Regions from separate parts of the Diaphorobacter sp. MNS-0 genome, predicted to be linked through region 1. Evidence: predicted binding sites of a transcription regulator. Region 1 holds the regulator's gene; each other region holds the start of a gene.
What was found. The regulator LexA, encoded in region 1, represses DNA repair genes until DNA is damaged. The targets are predictions, from matches to a motif close to ACTGTATNNNNATACAGT.
Positions count from the first base shown of each region.

Region 1 (5,451 bases):
CCAAGGGCCCGCTGACCTACGACCGCGAACGCCAGGAACTCATCTCGCGCAGCGCGCGGCTGGCCTATCCCGTGCGCGACGGCATTCCCGTGCTGCTGGAAAACGAGGCCCGCCCCTTGAGCGACGAGGAGCTGGAACAGTGAGTCGCGCCGCACCGTTCACGGTGCTGATACCGGCGCGCCTGGCCTCCACCCGCCTGCCCAACAAGCCCTTGGCCGATATCGCCGGGCTGCCCATGGTGGTGCATGTGGCCCGCCGCGCCAGCCAGAGCGGCGCCCAGCGCTGCGTGGTCGCGGCGGACGACGCGCGCATCGTCCAGGCCTGCCAGGCGCACGGGGTGCAGGCTCTGCTGACGCGCGCCGACCACGCCAGCGGCAGCGATCGCCTGGCCGAGGCCTGCGAGCTGCTGGGCCTGGCGGGCGAAGACATTGTGGTGAACGTACAGGGTGACGAGCCCCTCATCGACCCACGGCTGATCGACGCCGTGGCCGCACTGCTGCATGCGCGCGGCGATGCCAGCATGGGCACCGCCGCGCACGCCATCGACAGCGCGGAGGACTTTGCGAACCCCAACGTGGTGAAGGTGGTGCTGGACGCGCAGGGCCTCGCGCACTACTTCAGCCGCGCCCCCATCCCCCACGCACGCGACCACGCGCCGGGCAGCCTCTGGTGGCAGCCGGGCCAACCGGGGGTGCCCGTGGGTTTCGCACCGCTACGGCACATCGGCATCTACAGCTACCGGGCAGGCTTTCTGCGCCGGTTTCCACAGCTGCCAGCGGCGCCGACCGAGCAACTGGAAGCGCTGGAGCAGCTGCGCGCCCTCTGGCACGGCCACCGCATCGCCGTGCACGTGACCGGCAGCGCACCCGGTGCGGGCGTGGACACGCCAGCCGACCTGGAGCGCGTGCGCACCCTCCTGGGCGGCTAGCGCGGCCGTCAGCTTGGCGCATGGCCCGCGTGCTATCCTTGTTCGCAACAAGAGCACCTGTCCCGCGCTGGCGCGCCGACGGCAAGCGTGCCCGCTGATTTCAAAACACTAGAGGACATCCATGAGACTGATTCTGCTCGGCGCTCCCGGCGCCGGAAAGGGTACGCAGGCCGCGTTCATCTGCCAGAAATTCGGCATCCCCCAGATCTCCACCGGCGACATGCTGCGCGCCGCCGTCAAGGCCGGCACGCCCCTGGGCCTGCAAGCCAAGGCCGTCATGGATGCGGGCCAGCTCGTCAGCGACGACCTGATCATCAACCTGGTGAAGGAGCGCATCGCCGAGCCCGACTGTGCCCAGGGTTTCCTGTTCGACGGATTCCCACGCACCATCCCCCAGGCAGACGCCATGAAAGCCGCGGGCGTGAAGCTCGACTATGTGCTGGAGATCGACGTGCCGTTCGACGCCATCATCGAACGCATGAGCGGCCGCCGCTCCCACCCGGCTTCGGGCCGCACCTACCACGTGAAGTTCAACCCGCCCAAGGTCGAAGGCAAGGACGACGTGACGGGCGAGCCCCTGGTGCAGCGCGAGGACGACAAGGAAGAAACCGTCAAGAAGCGCCTGCAGGTCTACAGCGACCAGACCCGCCCGCTGGTGGACTATTACTCCAGCTGGGCCAAGACCGATCCCGCCAACGCGCCCAAGTACCGTGCCATTCAAGGCACCGGCAGCGTGGAGGAAATCACCCAGCGCGCCCTGACGGCACTGTCAAGCTGACGAACCCGCCGCCGGCGCCCGCCAACGCCCCGCAACGCGGGGCGTTGTGCTGTGTGCCCAGGCAAGCGCCTCGGCCCATGACGGTGCTTATGAATTAGCGGACTGCATCAACTCCAGCAGCAGGCTGACCCGTGCCTTCATAGGGCTCAGCCCATCCGCATCACGCCAGGGCGTGCCCGTCAGGTCCATCATCCGCCCCTGCGGGCAGCGCGAAGCCACGCGCACCTGCACCCCGGCCGCCACGGCACGCGCGAGCGCGGCCTCCAGCGCATGGTGCAGCGTACCATTGCCGGTGGCGGCCACCACGATGCCGTGCACGCCCTTCTCCACCAGCCAGTCCACCAACGCGCCATCCGCGCCGGCGTGGCTGAGGACGATTTCCACGCGTGGCCAGGCGGCATCTGGCAGGATCGGCACCAGCGCGCCATGCGCAGGCTGTTCCACCTGCGGCGCAAGGCCGCGGGCCCAGCGCACGCGCCCCGCTTCCATCCAGCCCAGAGGCCCGGCATCGCCGGAGTGGAACGCGTCCAGCCGCAGCGGGTGCACCTTGCTCACCTCGCGCGCCCCGTGCACCACGCCGGCGGCCGCCATCAGAACCCCCCGCGCTGAGGGGTCGGCCGCTAGTGTGACGGCATCCAGCAGGTTCTGCGGCCCGTCCGGCGCGAGCGCCGTGGCCGGACGCATGGCACAGGTCAGTACCACCGGCTTGGCGGTGGTATCGAGCAGGTTGTGCAGCAGCCAGGCGGTTTCCTCCAGCGTATCCGTGCCGTGGGTGATGACGACGCCGGCCACGGCCGGGTCGGCCAGGTGTGCGGCGCAACGACCGGCCAGGCGCGCCCACACGTCAAAGCCCATGTCCTTGCTGTCCAGCTGCACCACCTGTTCAGCCACCAGCGCGCCGCCCGCGGCCTGCACCAGCCCGGGCACCGCGGCCAGCAATTGCTCCACGCCGATCTGCCCGGCCGTGTACCCCACGTTCGCACCTTGCACCGCGGAAGAGCCCGCAATCGTGCCGCCGGTGCCCATAACGACGATTTTTCTTGCAGCTGCCACTTGCATCCCTCCAAAAACTGTTCAAAAATACAGATACTGGATTAAAAAACAGTAACCCACTCAACCACCGACCGCATTGGATCGCACCATGCTCGACAGTCCCAAGCTCACCGCCCGCCAGCAGCAGATCCTGGACCTGATCCAGACCGCCATCGCGCGCACCGGCGCCCCGCCTACCCGCGCCGAGATCGCGGCAGAGTTGGGTTTCAAGTCCGCCAACGCGGCCGAGGAGCACCTGCAGGCGCTGGCCCGCAAGGGCGTGATCGAACTGGTCAGCGGCACCTCGCGCGGCATCCGCCTGCGCGGCGAAACCGTGCGCAACATCAATGCGGCGCGCGGCGCCCAGTTCAACCTGCCGATACCCGGCCTGTCGCAGCTCACGCTGCCGCTGGTGGGCCGCGTGGCGGCCGGCTCGCCCATTCTCGCCCAGGAGCATGTGGACCAGACCTATACGGTGGAAGGCAGCCTGTTTGCGCACAAGCCCGACTACCTGCTCAAGGTGCGCGGCATGTCCATGCGCGACGCGGGCATCATGGACGGCGACCTGCTCGCCGTACAGGCAACGCGCGAGGCGCGCAACGGGCAAATCATCGTGGCGCGCCTGGGCGATGACGTCACGGTCAAGCGCCTGCGCCGCACAGGCAGCGCCATCGAACTGCTGCCCGAGAACCCCGACTACCCGGTGATCCGCGTCGAGCCGGGCGAACCTTTCGAGATCGAAGGGCTGGCCGTGGGCCTGATACGCAACACCATGCTCATGTAGTCCGTTGAATGCAGCGCCACCGCAGGTGGCGGGCGTCTGGCAGGCGGTAGCCCGGGCATGCCCCGTGGCTGCCGCATGCCAACCCTGCGGATGCGCGCTTGACGTCCTTGGCAATCCTGCCTGTGTTCCACCTTCATGCCCTGGCATGCCGGAGTCTTCACATGGGATTTGCCCTCTTTGCCTTTGCCTCCCTTACCCGCCCCTTGCGCCGCCTGCGCCGATGGGGACTGGCTGCACGCCATATGTCGCGCGGCGCGGCAACCTCTGCCTGCACCACGCACGGACGCGCCGATGCACTCCAGGGAGCGACGCCCAACGCCGGCCCTCTCGATAGCCCCGCCGTGGCGGGCATGGCGCAAGAAAATCCGGCCCGCCACCGCGCCTTTGCCATGCCTGCCGCGGATGCGGCCATGCAGCACACAGGTCTGCGGCCTGCGATCTCCACCCGTTCGCTCCCCCTGCGCGTGATCCTGCGCCATGACACCGACGACGCCTGCAAGCTCGTGATTTCCGGCCGCATGGCCGATGTGTGCGCGGAACTGGAGCGCCTGGCCCTGCGCTGACCGCGGGGCACTGCTGCGACCACTTCTGACACTTTTCGAAGGCGTCGCGGCAGCAGCGCGTTCATCGCAGGCCCGTTTCTACAATGCACGGCACTTGCAACTGCCCGCCCCCAAGCACGCCATGACCCACGAGTCCCGCCTGGACCGCTTGCTGCGGCAACTGCTGTGGGGCCGGCGCACGGCCGCGCTGGCAACGCTGCAAACCCTGCCCGGCGCGGAATCGGTGCCATTCACAACGCCGGCGGTGTCGTTCGTTCCGTATGCCATCGACTCCACGGCCCAGGTGCTGGTATTGCATGTCAGCGCCCTCGCCGCCCATACCCGCAACCTGCGGCAATCGCCCGCGGTTTCTCTCCTGATCACGGCGCCCGAGGACGCGGCCCAGCCCGTGCATGCGCTGGAGCGCGTTGCCATCCAAGGACAAGCCGTACTGCTTGCGCCCGAGGCAGCCGCCAGCGCGCGCGCCGCCTACCTGCAGCGCTTCCCTGAGGCAGCGCCCATGACGGCGCTGGGCGACTTCCAGTTCGTGCAGATCATCCCTTCGGTGGGCCGCCACGTGGCAGGGTTTGGCGCGGCGCGGGATTTATCTGCCGAGGAGCTGAAGGCGCTGCTCACGTCTTGACGCTGGGGCGATCGGCGCCGTCAGCAGTTGGATGGCAAGGGCCGTTCCGCCCAGGCGAGCGCTGGCGGCCGCAAGCCCGGTGCCTGGGAAGGCCACACGGGTCGCTGCCAGGGCCGGTTTGGTGACGGGTTGGCGGACGCTCGCCGTGCGCGCCAAAGCATGAACGGCCCCGCCCACGGCGGCTGGTGGCAGCACATCTGCCCCGACGGCCTGTCCCCGCGCGAGAGCCCCTCAAGACACCAGTTGCGACCAGACCTTGTCCAGCCGCTTGCCGCTGACCGGATACGGCGTGCGCAACTCCTGCGCGAAGAAGCTCACGCGCAGTTCCTCCAGCATCCAGCGGTACTCCTGCATGCGGGCATCCACCTGGCCCTTGCGCTCGGCCACCAGGCGCCAATAGCGCTGCTCCAGCGGCTGCAGTTCCTTGAGCTTGGCGGCATCGCGTGCCGGGTCGGCGCGGTACTTGTCCAGGCGCGTGGCGATGGCCTTGAGGTAGCGCGCGTAGTGCTGCAGCTGCGCCCAGGGCGCGGCGGCGATGAACTGCTTGGGCATCAGGCGCTGCAGCTGCTGTGACGCGTCGGCCGTGGCCTCGGGAGCGTTCTTGGTGTCCTTGATCTTGCGCTGCGTGGCGGCGTATTCGATGAGGATGGCCGCCGCCATGCGCGCCACCTCGTTGGCGATCAGCGTGAGGCGCCCGCGCCCGTCCTGCACGCGCTGCTTGAACTGGGCCTCGTTGCTGGGCAG
Region 1 covers NZ_CP080761.1:1,789,568-1,795,018, reverse strand. Annotated here, with positions in the region: gene K2L43_RS08655 (Trm112 family protein) at 1-143, shown strand, start outside; gene kdsB (3-deoxy-manno-octulosonate cytidylyltransferase) at 140-928, shown strand; gene adk (adenylate kinase) at 1,050-1,706, shown strand; gene K2L43_RS08640 (asparaginase) at 1,794-2,765, opposite strand; gene lexA (transcriptional repressor LexA) at 2,848-3,522, shown strand; gene K2L43_RS08630 (hypothetical protein) at 3,684-4,085, shown strand; gene K2L43_RS08625 (pyridoxamine 5'-phosphate oxidase family protein) at 4,207-4,707, shown strand; gene hrpA (ATP-dependent RNA helicase HrpA) at 4,939-5,451, opposite strand, start outside.

Region 2 (5,451 bases), 720 kb from region 1:
TCGGGCAGCGCGCGGCCCTTGACGACCGAGAGGGCGTATTCCAAATAGGCGCGCTGGGCATAGCCGGCCAGTTCCAGGCTGTCGCCGTGGTCGGCGGGCGCGGAGAAGTCGAGAGTGGGTTGGTCGCTCATTCAGTGAAGACAGACTCGGTCGATGACTGCCGGGCCAGGCGCGTGGGCGCAGGCGTGGACATGCGCTGCGTGTCGCCGCGCTCACCGGCATCGGATAGGGAATGGGGCGTGGCGGGCAGTTCCATGCGCACGCGCCCGGGGTTCGCGCGCTGATTGCGCGTCGGTAGCGGCGGCTTGAGCAGCGCATACAGGCCCATCACGCTCTGCACGTAGTTGCGCGTCTCGCGGTAGGCGGGCACGCGGTTGCCGGCGCGCTGCACGGCGCCCTCGCCCGCGTTGTAGGCCGCCAGCGCCAAGTCCAGGCGGCCCTCGAAGAGATCCATGAGGTAGCGCAGGTAGCGCGTGCCCGCGGCCACGTTGGTGGCGGGGTCCACCAGCTTCTGCTCCACCGAGCGCCTGGCGTCGCCGCTCACGCCGAAGCGGCTGGCGGTGGCGGGCATGAGCTGCATCAGCCCCACGGCGCCGCGCGGCGAGACCGCACGGGTGTTGAAACCCGACTCGGTGGCGATCACCGCCTGCAGCAGCGCGTAGTCCACGCCATGGCGCGCCGACGCCGAGCGCAGGTGCTGGCGCACGAGCTTGTAGTCGTGCGACACCTCGAAGAAGGCCAGCAGCCGCACCCCCGAGGGACTGGCCGGCCCGGTGGAGACATCGGCCGCACCCTGACGTCCGGTGTTGGAGCCGTCGCGCTCGGAGTCGAAGTCGTTGCCGCGGAAGAACAGCGCGTAACGCTCGTCCAGCTGCTGCGCGGCGAAGTGCGTCACGCCGCGCTCGTCCACGAAGGCCCACAGGTCCGCATGCGCGGTTTGCTGCAAAAACAGGAGCGCGCAGCACATGCCAGCCGTGCGCAAAAGCCCCAAAAGGCTGTTACGCATACGGTATCCCAGGCGCGCAGTCATGGCGAGTGCCTTCGTCAGATGTCCACATCCACCAGGTCGCCGTGCAGTTCCATGAGCTCGCGGCGCGCGGCGGCCTCGCCCTTGCCCATGAGCTTGGTGATCAGGCCCTCGGTGGCGGAGAAGTCGAACGTGCCCAACTGCACCGGCAGCAGGCGGCGCGTGTCGGGGTTGAGCGTGGTCTCCCACAGCTGCTCGGCGTTCATTTCGCCCAGGCCCTTGAAGCGGCTGATCTGGCATTTCTCGCGCGGCACGCCGTCCTTGGCGCACTTGTCGAGGATGCTTTCCAGCTCGGATTCATCCAGCGCATACACCTTGGCCGCGGGCTTCTTGCCGCGCGCCGGCACGTCCACGCGGAACAGCGGTGGCCGGGCGACAAAGATATGGCCGGCCTCGATGAGCTTGGGGAAGTGGCGGAAGAACAGCGTGAGCAGCAGCACCTGGATGTGCGAGCCGTCCACGTCCGCGTCGGAGAGGATGCAGATCTTGCCGTAGCGCAGGCCGGACAGGTCAGGGGTGTCGCTCGGGCCGTGCGGGTCCACGCCGATGGCTACCGAGATGTCATGCACCTCGGTGTTGGCAAACAGGCGGTCGCGGTCGACCTCCCAGGTGTTGAGCACCTTGCCGCGCAGCGGCAGGATGGCCTGGCTTTCCTTGTCGCGGCCCATCTTGGCGCTGCCGCCGGCCGAGTCGCCCTCGACCAGGAAGACCTCGTTGTAGGCCAGGTCACGGCTTTCGCAGTCGGTGAGCTTGCCGGGCAGCACGGCCACGCCCGAGCCCTTGCGCTTTTCGACCTTCTGGCCGGCCTTTTGCCGTGTCTGCGCGGCCTTGATGGCCAGTTCGGCCAGCTTCTTGCCGTATTCCACGTGCTGGTTCAGCCACAGCTCCAGCGCCGGGCGCACGAAGCTGGACACCAGCCGCACAGCGTCGCGCGAGTTCAGCCGCTCCTTGATCTGCCCCTGGAACTGCGGGTCCAGCACCTTGGCCGCCAGCACATAGCTGGCGCGCGCAAACACGTCCTCGGGCAGTAGCTTCACGCCCTTGGGCAGGAGCGAGTGCAGCTCGATGAAGCTCTTGACCGCGTTGAACAGGCCGTCACGCAGGCCGCTTTCATGGGTGCCGCCGGCGCTGGTGGGGATCAGGTTCACGTAGCTCTCGCGCACCGGCTGGCCTTCCTCGGTGAAGGCCACACACCATGCGGCGCCCTCGCCCTCGGCAAAGCTCTCGTTGTGGCGGTCGGCGAAGCCCTCGCCCTCGAACAGCGGGATCACCGGGTCAGCGCTCAGCGTCTGCGCCAGGTAGTCGCGCAGGCCGCCCTTGTACTGCCAGGTCTGGGTGTCGCGCGTCTTTTCATTGACCAGCTGCACCGTAACGCCGGGCATGAGCACCGCCTTGCTGCGCAGCAGGTGCGTCAGCTCGCCCATCGGAAGGTTGCTGGACTCAAAGTACTTGGCGTCGGGCCAGACGCGCACGGTGGTGCCCTGCTTGCGCTCGCCCGCCTGCAGCGGGCGCACCGCCAGCGGCTCGGTCACGTCGCCGCCCGCAAACACCAGGCGCGCCACCTGGCCCTCGCGGTGGGTGGCCACCTCCAGCCGGGTGGCCAGGGCGTTGGTGACGCTTACGCCCACACCATGCAGGCCGCCCGAGAAGCTGTAGGCCCCGCCCTTGCCCTTGTCGAACTTGCCGCCCGCGTGCAGGCGGGTGAACACCAGCTCCACCACCGGTGCGTTCTCCTCGGGATGCAGGCCGAACGGAATGCCCCGGCCGTCGTCCTCCACGCTCACCGAGCCGTCGGTGTGCAAGGTCACCTTGATCTTCTTGCCAAAGCCCGCCAGTGCCTCGTCGGCCGCGTTGTCCAGCACCTCCTGGATGATGTGCAGGGGGTTGTCGGTGCGGGTGTACATGCCCGGCCGCTGCTTGACGGGCTCCAGTCCCTTGAGGACGCGGATCGAGCCTTCGGAGTAGTCGCTGGCGGAGGTGGATGCGGGTTTGACTGCCATGGCGGCGGATTGTAGTGCTGGATATAAAACCAGGATGGTGACGCTTTCTTGCCCCGCCAGCGTGCTGCACAGGGGGCGCCAAGCAGGCGAAACGGGTTTTCGCTACATTCGCCGGATGCACGACGCAACCCGAAAACTGTCCATGGCCCAGGTGCTGATCTGCGGCGCCGCCATCGTCACTCTGTCCATGGGCATCCGGCACGGCTTCGGCCTGTGGCTGCAGCCCATCACCCAGGACATGGGCTGGACACGCCAGACCTTTGCCCTGGCCATGGCCATTCAGAACCTGTCCTGGGGTCTGTTCGGCATCTTTGGCGGCATGCTGGCCGACCGCCTGGGCGCCTTCCGCGTGCTGATCGGCGGCGCAGCGCTCTACGCCATGGGCCTGGCCGGCATGGCGCTGTCTCCCACGCCGCTGCTGTTTTCGCTGACCACGGGCGTGCTGATCGGCGCTGCACAGGCGGGCACCACCTACGCCATCATCTACGGGGTGCTGGGCCGGCAGATCCCGGCCGACAAGCGCTCCTGGGCCATGGGCGTGGCCGCTGCGGCGGGCTCGTTCGGCCAGTTCCTCATGGTGCCGCTGGAGGGGCAACTGATCCTGCGCCTGGGCTGGCAAGAGGCCCTGCTGGTGCTCTCGGCCATGGTGATCCTGATCGTTCCGCTGGCCTTCGGCCTGCGCGAGCCGGGCTTTCATGGCAGCGCCCCCGTCAAACGTACCCAGTCCGTGGGCGAGGCCTTTGCCGAGGCGCTGCGCTACCGCAGCTTCCTGCTGCTCACCGCCGGCTACTTCGTGTGCGGCTTCCAGGTGGTGTTCATCGGTGTGCACATGCCCAGCTATCTGCGCGACCAGGGCCTCACGCCCCAGGTGGCCAGCTATGCGCTGGCGCTGATCGGGCTGTTCAACGTGTTCGGCACCTATATCGCGGGCTCGCTGGGCCAACGGATCCCGAAGCGCCACATCCTGGCGTTCATCTATTTCGCCCGTGCCGTGGCCATCACCATCTTCCTGCTGGTGCCGCTGTCGCCGCTGTCGGTCTACGTGTTCTCGGCCGTGATCGGCGCACTGTGGCTGTCCACGGTGCCCCCCACCAATGCCACCGTTGCGCAGATCTTCGGGGTGCAGCACCTGTCCATGCTCAGCGGCTTCGTGTTCTTCAGCCACCAGATCGGCAGCTTCCTGGGCGTGTGGCTGGGCGGCTATCTGTATGACCGCACGGGCAGCTACGACATCGTGTGGTACCTGGCGATTGTGTTGGGCATCCTCGCCGGCTTGGTGAACCTGCCCGTACGCGAGGGCGCCATCGTGCGCGCCACCCCTCAGGCGGCCTGACCATGCGCACCCTGTACAAGCGGTCGATCGTCGCAGCTGCGCTGCTCGCGGTGCTGCTGGGGGTGTTCGCGCTGTACCTGCAGCCCGACTTCATGCTGACGCTGGCGGACCAGATCTGGGCCTGCTTCTGACGATGGCCCCGCACGGCACCGCCCATGCGCCGCTGCCCGCGGCCTCGGAATGGATACAGCGCTGGTCCCACCTGGTGCCTGCGGGCGGCAGTGTGCTGGACGTGGCTTGCGGTCACGGCCGTCACATGCGCTGGTTCCATGAAAGAAAACACCCGGTAACGGGCATAGATAAAGCCCTAGAAGCTATCGAAAGCATAGCACCATGGGGCGCAACGATCGTTGCGGATATCGAGGCTGGCCCCTGGCCCCTGCCCGGGCAGCGCTTTGCCGGCGTGGTGGTCACCAATTACCTGTGGCGTCCTTTGCTGCCCACCATCGTGGACAGCGTGGCGCCCGGTGGCGTGCTGCTCTATGAGACCTTCGCCGTGGGCAACGAAACTGTCGGCCGGCCCGCGCGGGCCGAATTCCTGCTGAGGCCGGGCGAACTGCTGCAGGCCTGCCGGGACCTGCGCATCGTGGCTTACGAGGAAGGCTTTCTCGATGGGCCCGCGCGCTTCGTGCAGCGCATCGCCGCCGTGCGGCCTGCGCCGTCCATGGACGAGCCGCTGCGCGCGCCGCTGCGCGCGCCGCTGCAGGGCCCCGTCTAGTTAGAATGTCTTTTTACCGTTTTTGAACGCGGACATGACTTCTCCCAGCGCCCCCCTGACCGGCAGCATCGTCGCCCTCGTCACGCCCATGCATGACGACGGCAGTGTGGACTACCCCGCGCTGCGCAAACTCATCGACTGGCACATCGCAGAAGGCACCGACTGCATCGGCGTGGTGGGCACGACCGGCGAATCGCCCACGGTGAACGTGGAGGAGCACTGCGAAATCATTCGCGTGTCCGTGGAACAAGCCGCCAAGCGCGTACCCATCATGGCGGGCTGCGGCGCCAATTCCACGGCCGAGGCCATCGAGCTGGCCAGGTTCGCCAAGAAGGTCGGCGCCGACAGCCAGTTGCAGGTCGTGCCCTATTAC
Region 2 covers NZ_CP080761.1:1,073,587-1,079,037, reverse strand. Annotated here, with positions in the region: gene parC (DNA topoisomerase IV subunit A) at 1-131, opposite strand, end outside; gene K2L43_RS05215 (lytic transglycosylase domain-containing protein) at 128-1,006, opposite strand; gene K2L43_RS05210 (DNA topoisomerase IV subunit B) at 1,045-3,027, opposite strand; gene K2L43_RS05205 (MFS transporter) at 3,143-4,360, shown strand; gene K2L43_RS19000 (hypothetical protein) at 4,363-4,491, shown strand; gene K2L43_RS05200 (bifunctional 2-polyprenyl-6-hydroxyphenol methylase/3-demethylubiquinol 3-O-methyltransferase UbiG) at 4,494-5,078, shown strand; gene dapA (4-hydroxy-tetrahydrodipicolinate synthase) at 5,113-5,451, shown strand, end outside.
Region 2: K2L43_RS05210 (DNA topoisomerase IV subunit B) is a predicted target of LexA. The motif match lies at 3,044-3,061, and genes of this name have one in related genera.

Region 3 (5,451 bases), 2.0 Mb from region 1:
CCGCCTTGTCCGCGTGCCGATGCAAAGGCCGGGGCGCGACAGCGGCTGGGGCTAATATCGGAGCCCTATGGATTTTTCGCCCACTTCCACTGCCCACCGACGGCTGGCCCACCTGGCCCGCCAGCGTTTCGTGGAGGGGCTGTGCGCCGGCTTGCCGGCGCTGGACAAAACAGTCCATGATTTCCTGACCGAGTTGATGGGGCAGACCGCCACGCAGCGCGACATGCAGTTGCGGCGCGATGCCTGGATGGGCCATCAGGCCCACCGCAAGACCTGGGTGGAACACCTGGGCCGGGCCTGGCGTGAAAGCCTGGCGCCCCCGCCCGTCACGGGGCGCGGCACCCTCAACGCGTCCAAGGCGTTCGATGGGCTTGAACTGCTGGGCGACGACGTGCTGGAGAACAAGATCATCGCCTCGCGGATGGCGCTGACCCTCACCGAGCATGTGGCCGCTCCTTTCGATTCCGCGCGGCAGCGCACACAGCATCTGGAAGGCCGTGAGCTGGCCGGCACCGATATCCTGCGCCCCGAAACCCTGTGCCTGCATCTGGTCGAGCAGTGGTTGGAGGTGGGCCTGCAGCGCGACCATTTGCAGATGGTGATCGACCCGCTGCAGCGCGAACTGGCGGCGCTGGCGCTGGCGCAGTACCAGGCCCTTGTGAAGCTGTACGACGAACAGGGCGTCGTGGCGCAGGACGACCTGCGCGCCCGCGTGCGCCGCGCGGCCGCCGGCCCCAACACCGGCAGCCCCGCCGAGCCGCCGCCCGCGTCCGGTCCCGTGGGGCTGGCCTCGCAGGCATTGCAGCAGTCGCGCGCCGCGCTGGGGCGGCCCACGGAATTTGCCCCCACGCGCCAGGCGGCGTCGGCCTTCATGCCTCCGCCCCCCGGCATGCGCGGGCAGCCGGCGATGGCCGGCATGGGCAGCCCGCTGGTGCGCGCGCGCCAGCGCGCCCAGGGCGTGATGGTGCAGCTGCGGCGCTTGCTCACGCAGCCCACTACGGGCTACGACATGGTCAAGGCACCCCCCGCGTCCGCGGCGCTGGCCCATGCGCTGGCGGCGCACCGCGTCTCGGCCGACAGCTACTACAGCGACGTGGCCACGCTGGTTGAGGACTACAGCCCACAGGCCGTGGTCCGCGTGGCGAGCGCCGTGCGCGAGCGGTCCGTGGAGTTCAAGAAGAAGGCCAGCACCGCCAGCGAGAAGGCCATCATCGAGGTGGTGGCGCTGATGTTCCAGAGCATCCTGAGTGAAGACCGCATCCCGCCCTCGGTGCGCGTTTGGTTTGCACGCCTGCAGGTGCCGGTGCTGCGCGTGGCGCTGGCCGAGCCCGAGTTCTTCAGCAACCTCACGCACCCCGCGCGCCAGCTCATCGACCGCATGGGCGCCTGCGTGCTGGGCTTTGACGCCAGCTCCATCAACGGCAGCGCGCTGGAGGCCGAGATCCGCCGCATCGTGCAGGTGATCGAGCAGTACCCCGAGACCGGCCAGCGCGTGTTCCAGCTGGTGCATGACGAGTTCGAGAAATTCCTCGCCAAATTCCTCACCGAGAAGCAGGGTACCTCGCGTATCGTCAGCGTGGCCCAGCAGGTGGAGCAGCGCGAGACGCTGGCGATCCAGTACACCATCGAGCTGCGCGCGCTGCTCAAGGACATGCCGGTGCGCGACGAGATCCGCGAGTTCTTGTTCAAGACATGGGCCGAGGTGCTGGCGATGTCGGCCGTGCGCGACGGGGCCCAGCATGCCAGTACCGCGGCCTTCAAGCGCGCCGCGGCCGACCTGGTGTGGGCGGCGGGCGCCAAGCCCAACCGCGCCGACCGTGCGCTGGTCATCCAGAACCTGCCGGCGCTGCTGCAGAGCCTGCGCCAGGGGCTGGCGCTGATCGGCGTGGCGGGGCCCGAGCAGGACGCACAGATCAAGGGAATCACCGACACGCTGGCCGACGCTTTCCTCTCCAAGACGGCCTCGATCCCGCAGGCGCACATCGATGCCATGGCCAAACGCCTGGCGAACCTGGAGGACTACATCGGCGACGAGGCGCTGGGCGACATGCCGCTGAGTGCGGACAACATCGAGTTGCTGCTGGGCATCGACGCCTCGTCCATCCACGTCATCGCCGACAATGGCGCGCCTGTGCAGGACGACATGGTGGCCTGGGCGCAGCAGCTGCCGCTGGGCACCTGGTTCACGCTGGACCACAACGGCGCGTCCACCCAGGTGCAATACGCCTGGCACAGCCAGCGCAAGCAACTGCACCTGTTCGCCACGCGCGATGGCGGCAGCTACCTCATCCAGCTGCGCCGGCTGGGGGCCTACCTGCAGGCGGGTCTGCTGGTGGCGCAGGAGGAGGAGAGCCTCACGCTGCGCGCCACGCGCGATGCGCTCACCAAGCTGGACGCCAACCCGGAGCGCCTGCTGGGTTGAGCGGTCGCGCCGCGGCCCAACGCGCACAACGGGGGCCGGCTGCGCACAGCCGCGCCGCGGGCCTCAAGCCTCTGGCATGTCCGTGGCGGCGCTGAAGCCATCGCGCGTATTGCGCGGCCTGGCATTGCACGACGGCGCGGCGTTGCGGGGTGCGACCGGTGGCGGACTGCGCGTCGACAGCTGCTATGGATGAAATAGCTTTGACGCTGGACAGAAGCGCGCCAAGCCCCGTTCTATTCCCATTCATCACCACCCCGCACCACGCGGCGCACCACGTCGGCGGCGAAGCCACGCGTGGCCAGAAAGCGCATCTGGCGCGCACGCTCCTGCGGCGTGTCGGCGGGCTGGTCGCCAAAGCGCTGGCGCCACACGGCCCGGGCGCGCTGCAGTTCGGTGCCCGCCAGCTGGGCGGCGGTGCTGCGCACCAAATCCTCGTCCAGCCCCTTGCGCCGCAGCTCCTGCAGCACGCGCTGGGTGCCGAAGCGCTCCGCGCGGCGGTGCACCACGGACTCGGCCACGCGCTCTGCATTGATGAAGTCGCGCGCCTGCAGCTCGTCCAGCAGCGCCGGCAGATCGTCGCCCTCCTGCACGTGGCGCGCCAGCTTGGCCTGCAGTTCGCTGCGCGAATGCTCGCGCTGGGCAAGCAGGCGCAGCGCACGGCCCTTGAGGGAGAGGGCGGTGAATCCCATGAATGCTATTGAAAAAAGAGCTTCCAGCGCTTGATGGTCAAGCGCTGGAGGCAGATTTCGTTCAAAAACCCCGGTGCGTGGTTACGCCTCGATCTCGCCCGTCTTGTCGGCCTTCTTGCCGCGCGCAGGCTTGTCTTCGGGCAGATCGGCCGCCGGGCTCGCGTGGCCCGTGGGCAGCAGTGCGATGCCCAGGCTTTCGCGCACCTTGTTCTCGATCTCCACGGCCAGGCCAGGGTTCTCGCGCAGGAACTCGCGGGCGTTGTCGCGGCCCTGGCCGATCTTTTCGCCGTTGTAGGCATACCAGGCGCCACTCTTTTCCAGGATGCGCGCGTTCACGCCCATGTCGATGATCTCGCCCTCGCGCGAGATGCCCTCGCCGAACAGGATGTCGAATTCGGCCGTCTTGAACGGGGGCGAGACCTTGTTCTTCACCACCTTCACCTTGGTCTCGTTGCCGATCGCCTCGTCGCCCTTCTTGATGGTGCCGGTGCGGCGGATGTCCAGGCGTACCGAGGCGTAGAACTTCAGCGCATTGCCGCCGGTGGTGGTCTCGGGGCTGCCGAACATCACGCCGATCTTCATGCGGATCTGGTTGATGAAGATGACCATGCAGTTGGTCTTCTTGATGGTGGCGGTGAGCTTGCGCAGTGCCTGGCTCATCAGGCGTGCCTGCAGGCCGGGCAGGGCGTCGCCCATCTCGCCCTCGATTTCGGCCTTGGGCGTGAGGGCGGCGACCGAGTCCACCACGATCAGGTCCACGGCGCCCGAGCGCACCAGGCTGTCCACGATCTCCAGCGCCTGCTCGCCCGTGTCCGGCTGGCTGATGAGCAGGTCGGTGAGCTGAACGCCGAGCTTGCTGGCGTACTGCACATCCAGCGCATGCTCGGCATCCACGAAAGCGCACTGGCCGCCTTGCTTCTGCATCTCGGCGATGACCTGCAGCGTGAGCGTGGTCTTGCCCGAGCTTTCCGGCCCGTAGATCTCGATCACGCGGCCGCGCGGCAGGCCGCCCACGCCCAGGGCGATGTCCAGGCCCAGCGAGCCGGTGGAGACCACCTGGATGTCCTCAATGGCCTCGCCCTCGCCCAGGCGCATGATGGTGCCCTTGCCGAACTGCTTTTCGATCTGCGCGAGGGCGGCTTGCAGGGCCTTGGCCTTTTCGCTGTTGACGGCGGTTGCGTTGCCTTTGACGGTGGCGTCCATGGAATGCTCCTTCGGGTCGGGGTCACGGTGAAATCGTGTGCCTGCCTGGAAACTGTTTCCAATGACAGGCTGGATGCTTGAACAGTAGTTTATGGGCGGTTGATGCGTTATCCAATCAATTTTTGGTCAGTTTGGCTGACAATGTGCGGATGACCGCTCCCCCCAGCCTCGACGACCGCTGGCGCCAGACCCACCTGGGCCGCCTGCTGGGCCATGCCATGCGGCGCTTCGATGCGCGCGTGCTGCAGCTCATGGCGCGCGACGTGCAGGTGCCGCTGGCGCTGTCCAACCTCGCGGCGCGCGACCAGGTGAGCGCCGCGCACATCCACATCACGCGGCATCTGTCGCTGCAGGGGGACCGCCTCACCGACCTGGCCGAGCGCGCGGGCATGGCCAAGCAGTCCATGGCCGCGCTGGTGGAGCAGTGCGCGGCCTGGGGCCTGGTCACGCGCGAGCCCGATCCGCGCGATGCGCGTGCGCGCCTGGTGCGCTTCACGCCCACGGGACTGGCGTGGCTGCAGGCGTTTCGCGCGGCGGTGGCGCAGGCCGAGGGCGAGTTCCGCGCCGAGGTGGGGCAGGACGTGGCCACGGTGGTCGCGCTGGGCCTGGAGGCCTACGCCGGCGGCGAGGGCACGGCGGCCTAAAATTCAGGCAGAGCGCAGGCCGGCGCACGACAACCAGGAGAGACACCCCATGCGCATCCTCATCGCCGAAGACGACCAGGTGCTTGCCGACGGGCTGCTGCGCACGCTGCGCGGCTCGGGCGCCGTGGTGGACCATGTGGCCAGCGGCACCGAGGTCGATACCGCGCTCCTGACCAACAACGAGTTCGACCTGCTGATCCTCGACCTGGGCCTGCCCAAGATGCACGGCCTGGAGGTGCTCAAGCGCCTGCGCGGGCGCGGCTCGGCGCTGCCGGTGCTGATCCTCACGGCGGCCGACAGCGTGGACGAGCGCGTGAAGGGCCTGGACCTGGGCGCCGACGACTACATGGCCAAGCCGTTCGCGCTGTCGGAGCTGGAGGCGCGCGTGCGTGCGCTCACGCGCCGCGGCATGGGTGGCACCAGCAGCGCCATCCGCCACGGGCCCCTGGTGTACGACCAGGCGGGCCGCGTGGCCACCATCGACGGCAAGATG
Region 3 covers NZ_CP080761.1:3,745,927-3,751,377, reverse strand. Annotated here, with positions in the region: gene K2L43_RS17790 (DUF1631 family protein) at 68-2,422, shown strand; gene recX (recombination regulator RecX) at 2,656-3,111, opposite strand; gene recA (recombinase RecA) at 3,193-4,314, opposite strand; gene K2L43_RS17775 (MarR family winged helix-turn-helix transcriptional regulator) at 4,464-4,958, shown strand; gene K2L43_RS17770 (response regulator transcription factor) at 5,008-5,451, shown strand, end outside.
Region 3: recA (recombinase RecA) is a predicted target of LexA. The motif match lies at 4,383-4,400, and genes of this name have one in related genera.